Bdellovibrio bacteriovorus: one gene and its partner. The protein of the gene in region 2 interacts with the protein of the main gene of each other region in a pairwise test. Links are inferred from orthologs where the notes say so. Each region holds a gene or a part of one and is shown on either strand. Other genes may lie near its edges.

The links. Proteins that work in one complex are often made in the same cells at the same time.
Region 1: the proteins of AZI86_RS04970 (region 2) and secA interact in binary tests that used the Escherichia coli proteins (3 or more experiments, as listed by UniProt). The link is inferred for Bdellovibrio bacteriovorus from one-to-one orthologs.

The regions. Positions count from the first base shown.
Region 1 is NZ_LUKE01000001.1:1,617,013-1,621,491, reverse strand. The notes cover bases 529-3,770. They hold secA (preprotein translocase subunit SecA), read right to left. Parts: upstream 3,408-3,770; coding sequence 729-3,407; downstream 529-728. Other genes in these bases: AZI86_RS07915 (ankyrin repeat domain-containing protein), read left to right, coding at 3,598-3,770; AZI86_RS07925 (zf-TFIIB domain-containing protein), read right to left, coding at 529-728. Outside these bases: more of AZI86_RS07925, read right to left, coding at 1-528; more of AZI86_RS07915, read left to right, coding at 3,771-3,942; AZI86_RS07910 (hypothetical protein), read right to left, coding at 3,911-4,479. UniProt on the Escherichia coli protein: Required for protein export, interacts with the SecYEG preprotein conducting channel.
Region 2 is NZ_LUKE01000001.1:1,024,280-1,028,417, reverse strand. What follows is about bases 627-3,527. They hold AZI86_RS04970 (carbohydrate porin), read left to right. Parts: upstream 627-1,382; coding sequence 1,383-2,672; downstream 2,673-3,527. Other genes in these bases: AZI86_RS04960 (GreA/GreB family elongation factor), read right to left, coding at 3,204-3,527; AZI86_RS04965 (asparaginase domain-containing protein), read right to left, coding at 2,669-3,187; AZI86_RS04975 (alpha-1,6-glucosidase domain-containing protein), read right to left, coding at 627-1,303. Also shown: more of AZI86_RS04975, read right to left, coding at 1-626; more of AZI86_RS04960, read right to left, coding at 3,528-3,683; AZI86_RS04955 (DUF924 family protein), read right to left, coding at 3,733-4,138.

The DNA.
Region 1 (4,479 bases), 590 kb from region 2 along the record:
GTTAGAATAAGTCGGCCCCCAGCCATACCACCTATGAGCGCCTGAACATCCCACCCAAAGCGAGAATCCGTCATAGCTTCTTTTAGCTGCTTTAAAAGATGACTGGATTCAATCCCATCGATGATCACCACATAGGACAAAGGACCCGACGAAGCATTGGTATTGCCAAAGGCGGCGATGTCTGAAAAGTCAGAATTATCCGAACCCATCGGCTGCATAGGTTGCGGAGGTGGCTGCCCCAAAGCCTGATTGAAATCGTAAGGATCAATTTCTTGTTCTTGCGCCATCGGCGTCTCGGCTTCCACCGGCACTATAGCTTGTTCCGCTGGAGGCTCTTCACCATAAGCAGGAATGTCTTGATAGTTCTGTTGGTATTCCTGAGGCTGCTGGTAATCCTGGGGCGTGTGTATCTCCGAACCGGCAGGGATTTCCTGGGCAGGTTCTAAATAAGGCTCTTCTGGCGGCGCCATTTCTTCAGGAATATTTTGCGGAATTTCACCCACATATGTGGGCTCGATATTCGTTTCGTAAGGAGCTTGAGGAACATCGATGGGTGGAACAAATGCTTCTTCCACCGGAGCTTCGACTTCTATTTCGTGATTGGCCATTTCCGGTTGCCCGTTCCAATCGACAAAGAAAACGGCATTGCATTTGGGGCAAGTAAACAATGTCCCCAAATGCCTATCAAGAATCTCGACCGAATTATGACAGTTCGGGCATTGAGCCAATTAGCGTTTTCCTTTACCAGACTTTTCAATGCGGCGACGTTCTTCGCGATTCATCGGACGATCGTCATTGCGTGGACCGCTTTGGAAGGTCATACGACGTTTTTCAGGTTGCGCATTCGCTGAAGAATCAGGAAGTGAATGCCCGATATCTGCTTCCGTCGAAGAAGAGTAATCCAACCCATCCAAATCTGGCTCATCCGGGCGAAGGCTTTCTAAAACTTGCTCTTCAGATTGTTGAGCTACTAATTGAACGCGCATGATTTTTTCAATCGCGTCTTTTTTAATAACTTCATTCAACTTCTCAAAAGCCTTGAAAGCTTCTTTTTTATATTCAATCAAAGGATCCTTCTGGGCGTAACCGCGCAGACCAATACCTTCTTTTAATTTATCAATCACGTACAAGTGATTCTTCCAGTGAGTATCAATACTTTGAAGCAAGATCATCTTTTGAACTTGTTCAAAGAAAGGACCCATCGAAGTTTTTTGACGATCTAAAACTGTTTTCACCCCACCTTTTACGGCATCGGTGACTGTTTCAGAGTTCACAGGTTTATTTTCTAAATCGATTTTAAAGCCGAATGTTTGCGACAAAGAATTGTTCAATCCTTCGATGCTCCATTCTTCTTTTTTCACGTTTTCTGGAACGTAAGTGTCTAACAAAGTAGAAACAACGTCCCCCAACCAATCAAGTGTCGTTCTTTCGATGTCTTGACCTTCAAGAACTTTACGGCGCATGCCATAGATCGCACCACGCTGGGAGTTCATAACAGAATCGTATTCCATTAGGTTCTTACGAATATCAAAGTTATGGCCTTCGACTTTACGTTGCGCGCCTTCAATAGCGTTCGTCACCATTTTTGCGGTGATCGGCTCATCCTCAGGGATGTTTAACATCTCCATGATTTTTTGAATGCGTTCCCCGTTAAAGATACGCATCAACTTGTCTTCTAATGAAAGATAGAATTTAGATCCGCCTGGATCCCCTTGACGACCTGAACGACCACGTAATTGGTTATCAATACGACGCGATTCGTGGCGTTCGGTACCGATAATGCACAAGCCACCTAGCGCACGCACTTCGGCGCGTTCCGCTTCGACCTGGCCTTTTAATTTTTGCACCATTTCTTGGTATTCCGGACTGTCGTCGTTACCCACAGCAGTTTTAGCCATCATCTCAGCGTTACCACCTAGCATGATGTCCGTTCCACGACCCGCCATATTGGTCGCGATCGTAATGGCACCTTTACGGCCCGCCTGAGCAATGATTTCTGCTTCACGCTCATGTTGTTTCGCATTTAGCACTTCATGTTTGATGCCTTCTTTACGAAGGAATGCACTTAAGGCTTCTGATTTTTCAATAGACTCAGTACCGACGAGAACTGGTTGTCCTTTGGCCATACGCTCTTTAACGTCGGCCGTGATCGCCTTGAATTTTGCTTTTTCAGATTTATAAACAACATCTTCTTCGTCAATACGTTTGATTGGACGATTGGTCGGAATCACATTCACGGCCAATTTATAGATTTTATTAAACTCTACCGCTTCAGTGTCCGCCGTACCCGTCATGCCCGAAAGCTTGTTGTACATACGGAAATAGTTTTGGAACGTGATGGTCGCTAAAGTTTGGTTTTCAGATTTAACTTCAACACCTTCTTTGGCTTCGATCGCTTGATGAAGACCATCAGACCAACGACGACCCGGCATCAAACGGCCGGTGAATTCGTCAACGATCACGATTTCACCATCTTTAATCATGTATTCAACATCCAGGCGGTACAAATAGTGCGCCTTAAGGCCTTGATACATGTGATGAAGAATTTCAATATTTTCCGGGTCATAAAGATTTGAAAGACCCATCAATTGTTCAACTTTCGCATTTCCCTCATCGGTCAAAGAAACCGTTTTGGTTTTTTCTTCCATGGTGAAATGAACATCGCGCTTAAGTTGTGGAACAATCGCATTTACTTGCAAATATTTGTCCGTGGAAGATTCTGCTGGACCAGAAATGATCAATGGCGTACGTGCTTCGTCGATAAGAATCGAGTCACACTCATCCACAATCGCAAAATTGTGACCGCGCTGAACGTAATCATTCAAATCGAATTTCATATTGTCGCGAAGATAATCGAAGCCTAGTTCATTGTTCGTGCAATAAGTGATATCGCAAGCGTACATTTCTTTACGTTGTTGGTCGTTCAGCCCGTGAACGATGATACCGGTCGTAAGACCCAACCATCCATACAAGCGGCCCATGTGCTCAGCATCACGGCGTACTAGATAATCATTCACGGTGACTAAGTGAACCCCTTTACCTGTTAGGGCATTCAGATAAACTGCTAAAGTCGCCACTAAGGTTTTACCTTCACCGGTTTTCATCTCGGCGATGTTGCCGCGATTAAGAACGATACCACCAATTAACTGAACATCGTAATGGCGCATGCCCAAAACACGAGTCGCAGCCTCACGGCAAACCGCAAAGGCTTCTGGCAAAATGTCTTCGACCGTTTCACCTTTTTTTAAGCGCTCTTGAAATTCAGGAGTCTTGGCTTTGAGTTGATCGTCCGACAACGCCTTCATTTGAGGTTCAAGTGAATTGATCTTATCAACCAAAGGTTGGATCTTCTTCATTTCGCGGTCGTGTTTTGTTCCGAATATTTTTGTAAGAATCTGTGTCACCATAGTTTTCAAGAATAGACCCAAATAGACAACGGGTGCAAGCGAACGGACCTTTTCTAGCTGCGTCATTGTTGCGATTTCATTCGAGAAATTGAGATTTCCACCAAAGACTCGACCAAAGACAGCTCTTTTCGGTCCTCACCTTGACATCATTTGGTTACGATACAGATTTACCGGCGCTTTGGGAGGTATTATGTCAGCAGGCGATTGGAAAGAAATGTACCTAGCGGCGAGTTCCGGCGACTTTGAGCTGGTCAAATATCACATCATCAATGGTGTAAATCCCAATTACCAACATCCTGAGATCCTTTCGACTTCACTAGTCGCAAGCATCATCGCCGGCCACGACGATATCGCCCTATTTCTTTTAGAAAATGGCGCTGATCCCGCTCTTGAATCTGAATTTGATGGATTGACACCCCTGCAGGCCGCAAAAGCTTACAAGCGCACGGCGCTGATTGAGGTTTTAGAAAAAAAATTGCCACCAAAAACTTGGTGGCAGCGTCTTAAAGGATCTCTGTTACGAAGCGATACTTGATTGCTTCCGAGACTGTTAGAAACCAGTCTGGTTTTCTTAGAACATTTAATTGCGAAGGCCACTCTGGGTCATCAGGCATTGCAAAATAAGTATCGCGAAGATCTTTAGAAACCCCATTAGATTCCATGAAATCAAAACCTTTATTGGTCCAATCCAAAGTCACCGCATACCATTTATTTAGAAAATCCTGACAGCCCTTCATACGGGGTTCAAAGACCCTTGTGCCATCTTCCATTTCAATAAAACAAAGACCATTGAAGCTTGTCGTGTAACCGGCACCCAAACGCACCCCATGAATTCCAAACCAAGTTTCTTTTTCAGCCATTCGCGCAGAGCCCGCCGCAAATAAATACGTACACGCACTAGCGCAAAAGTTTCCTTTATGAAGGACGGTTTTTAGTTTTAGCGTTTTAATTTTTTCGGCCGCCATCAAAGCCCACTCGGTATTTCCGCCTAAAGAATTCAAATCTACGGTAGAAACTTTTTGAATGGCTTTAGCTTCACGCGCGAAATAGTCATAAATATGACTGTCGATGC
Region 2 (4,138 bases):
ATGAGGATTTGTGCGCAATACCGTTATCATCAAGACGGTAATAATAAAGCGGCACAATTTTATCAAAGACCGAAAGATTTTCTAGGCCGCTTTGATAAGTGTGATTTAATACTACGTCCTGAACAATACGCAGGCCCATTTTGTTGACGGCTTGAACCATCTCGCGCACTTCGCGGATGCGTGACTCACCCTCACCGGAAACGGCATAGCTTCCTTCCGGAGTGAAGTAATGAACCGGATCATAACCCCAGTTAAACGGATCTTTTTCGCGAAGTCCGCCAATGATGCTTTGAGGTTCTTGCAAGTTTGTGGAAGGGCCCAGAAAGGTTTCCCACTCTTTTTTATTTTCATTCACGCTGCCAAAATCATTGATCGGCAAAAGATGTAAGTGCGTGAGACCCGCTTCGGCCAGGCTTTGCAAATGCTTCATGCCCGCAGATTGAGTTTCGGTGAATGCCAAGTAAGTCCCGCGCTTGGATGTCGGCACGGTGCTATCCGTCGCACTGAAGTCACGTATGTGCATTTCGTACACCACCGATTCTTTAATTGAATTCAATGGTGGTTTACGCAAAGAATTCCAAAGCGCCGGTGTGGTATTTTTAGAGTTTAAGTTCACCAGCTGCGACCTTGCGCCGTTAAGCGACAAGCTAAAACTGTAAGGGTCCGTGACAAATGTGGTTTCAATTTTCTGGGTGTGCGGTGAATACACGGTCACTTCGTACAGATAATAAGAGCCCTCTAAGGCGCCAGCCAAAGAAGTGCTCCATGTTCCTTGGGCTCCGCGAGTGAGCGGAAGAACCATGGCCGTGTTGATCGGATCGTCGCTGCGTCTGAAAACATAAAGACGAACATTTTGTGCCGTCGGGGCCCATAATTTCACAGTGCATGCAGCGCCAAAACAACGAGCCCCTAAATCATTGGCGTCATAAAAATAAAGTTCGTCTAAAAGACCGGAAAAATGAATCTGGGTCACGTCGACAACATTGCGACTGTTATTGGAAATCTTGACTTGCAGGGGACGACGGATCAATTCATCTACTTGCGAAAGTGATAAATGGGCCGTGCTGAGGAATGCAAATCCAGATTCAATTTTAATGAGTGGTAGTTGAATAGGCGAGGCGTCTAAAAGTAGAGAGGAAGCATCATCTAAAAAAAATTGCGTGTTGGCGCTGGCGTAAAAACCAGCTGGAAGTTTAAGTAAAATCTGTGATGAATTATTCCAATGCGCACGGACGTCGGCAGCCACCGCGTAAGAGCCAAACTGAAGCACTAAGTAAGCAATAATCCAGAAGAATTTACTCAAAACTGCGGCCCCCCGTTACAGTCTGTTCTTGTCAGGCGCAGACTTTATGGGTAAGCCTTCGGTTTTTCAAGGGGACAGAATGAAAAGAATTATGGGAATCCTAATTATAAGTTGGTTTGCTTCGACAAGTTTTGCTTTAGAAGCGGATTTCACGGGATATCTGCGGGGTGGAACAGGGGTGAATTTTGAGGGTGGAAAACAGCAATGTTTTTACAACTCGGGAATTCCCGCTAATTTCCTACGTTTAGGGAATGAGTGCGATTTCTACTCTGAGATTGCCATGGTGTTCCATCATAAAAAGCCCGATGTTGCGGATCCCGTATATTTCAAAACCAACACTCGTTTGGTCATGCAAGGTAAGGGAACCCGACAATGGGAGCCTGCGGCAAATCGCAATATTGCGCAGCTTGAAGCCTTCGTAAGTGCGGGTGGATTCAGTGAAGTCCCTGGGGAATTCTGGGTTGGCAAACGCTTTTACCGTGATGTGGATGTGTATATCTTTGATTGGTATTATTACGCAGACATGAGTGGCGTGGGTGCAGGTTGGGATCAGATCCCTATCGGCACGGGCAAACTTGCGATCGCGCATTTGATTCAGTCTGATGATAAGGTCACGGCCTCTGGGGATTACGTGGAAACTTCAACGGGTGCGCCAGTATTACAAGCCTTGGACCTTCGCTGGAAAGAAATTCCAGTTTCTGAAAACCAACAACTTAATTTCTGGGGAGTGTATGCGTTTGCGGAAGGGAGCACGGAAGGCACCACCGTGTATGTTCCAACGAACGGTTATTCTTTATCCGCGCGTCTCAGCGGAAAAGTCGGAACGGGCTTTAACAACTTCACCTTGATGTACGGTCAAGGCGCGATGAGTGGTCTTAATATTTATGGCAGCGTGCGTGTTCCAGAAAACGACACCAGCCAAAATCGAGCGTGGACGGCGCGCGTGGTGGAAGATTATCACCATGACATCAGTAACAAATGGGCAGTGATTCTCAGTGCCGCAGCGAATACTTCAGACAACGGTAAAGATGCCGATAGTAAAACGAATTGGTATGAGGTCGGCGTTCGTCCGATCTATGAAATTTCAGATCGCTTCCAGTTGGTTTTTGAGGGCGGCTTTTCGCGTATTAATTCAGAATCAGAAAAGACTGGCACCGAGTACATCGGCGATCGTGATCTAAGTCGTGTTTCAATTGCGCCACAGATTTCTTTCAGCAAGTCTATCTGGGGCCGCCCGGTGATGCGCGCTTACCTAGCGCATTCGATGTGGTCGGATTCAAACAAATCAAATATGGCGCCCGCTACATCCGTGTTTGCTAATAAAAATGCCGGCACCAATTTCGGTTACCAATTCGAAGCTTGGTTCTAAAAACTTTCGAAAGTGCCTTTTTCTTTGTTCTTCCGAACATGAGGCACTTCGAAAATCTGATTATGAAATGAAATATAAAATCCGGGTTTCAGAAGCTTTGCGGCTAGCAAGGCTTCTGTGACATTTTGAGTGGCATCGCTGTCATCAAATCCCATGGGAATCATAGCGCCGGTGAAAACCACGGCGGTTGAAGGATGGGAGATCGTTTTAAAACAATACTCGGCCGATAGGTGCATGGTGTCGGTTCCGTGCAAAACCACGATCGGGTGTTGGCGTTTCATCTCTTCTTGCACAGTTTTTGAAATCATCACGCGATCCTCGTCGTTCATGTATAAAGAATCTTTGCTCATGATCGGGTGGACTGAGATGTTGGTATAGGGCAGGCGCATTTTAGAAAGAATGCGGTTTTTTATGCTGGTGCCGCGATTTTCTAAAGAGCCATCAAACTCGTTATAAGTTTTTTCAATGGTTCCGCCGGTGGTGATAATGACGACGTCTTGTTGATTTTTGTTCATGTGAGTTTAAATCCTCTTACCAAACGTTCACGATTTCGTATTCACGAACTTGCGCGCCATTTTCAACCACGGCGACGTCTCCTTGCTTTAAGTCTTGCAAGGCTTCACCCACGGGCGTGTTAGCCGTGATGATCTGAACCGTTTTTCCTTCAAAAGAAACCGAAACACCGCCCCCTTTAGGCATAATAAAATAGAAATTATGTTTGCCATTAAGTTCAAGTTCAACCACGGCGGTGACGTTGATTTTGTCGTCCGGCCCAAAATCTTTTAAATTGAGATGCTTGCAGATCACCAAAAGCTCTTCGATTTCAGCAATGCGTTTGGCTTGGGCACCCGCTAGGTAGGAGGCCTCGAGCCCCCGCGTATCATATTCATTTTCAGGCTTACTTTCCTCGTGCGTGGCCGCTTCATAAGTGGCAAGGGCCGCAGCTTTGGCTACAGCCATGTCGGCATTTAATTGAGCGATGATTGTTTCGACGAGTTTCTTTTTATCCAAGCTAATAAACCTCTTTGGCCTAGTATGGCCGAGGTCTATGGGAAATCAATCAAAACGATGATCCGGGTTGTTTTAGAAATTCTAATTCGTCCGGGGTGGATTTTCTGCCCAAGATTTTGTTGCGATGCGGATAGCGACCAAAACGATCGATAATATTTTTGTGCAGGATTTCAAACTTCAAATTTTCTTCCAACCCTTTTTGGGAATAAAGGCGCAAAGCCTCCTGATGCATCTTTTTAGATTCGCTGTGCATATAGGGCATATATAAAAATGCTTTTTCCGTGGGATTGAGCATTTCATCCTCACCTAGGCGCACGGCTTCACGAGCTAAATTTAAAGCGATTTCATCTGACGCAAATGCTTGAGGCGTATCGCGAAACATATTGCGAGGAAATTGATCAAGCACGATGATTTCGGCCAATCGTCCTTGGGCGGTTTTACGCCAAGAAGCGGTA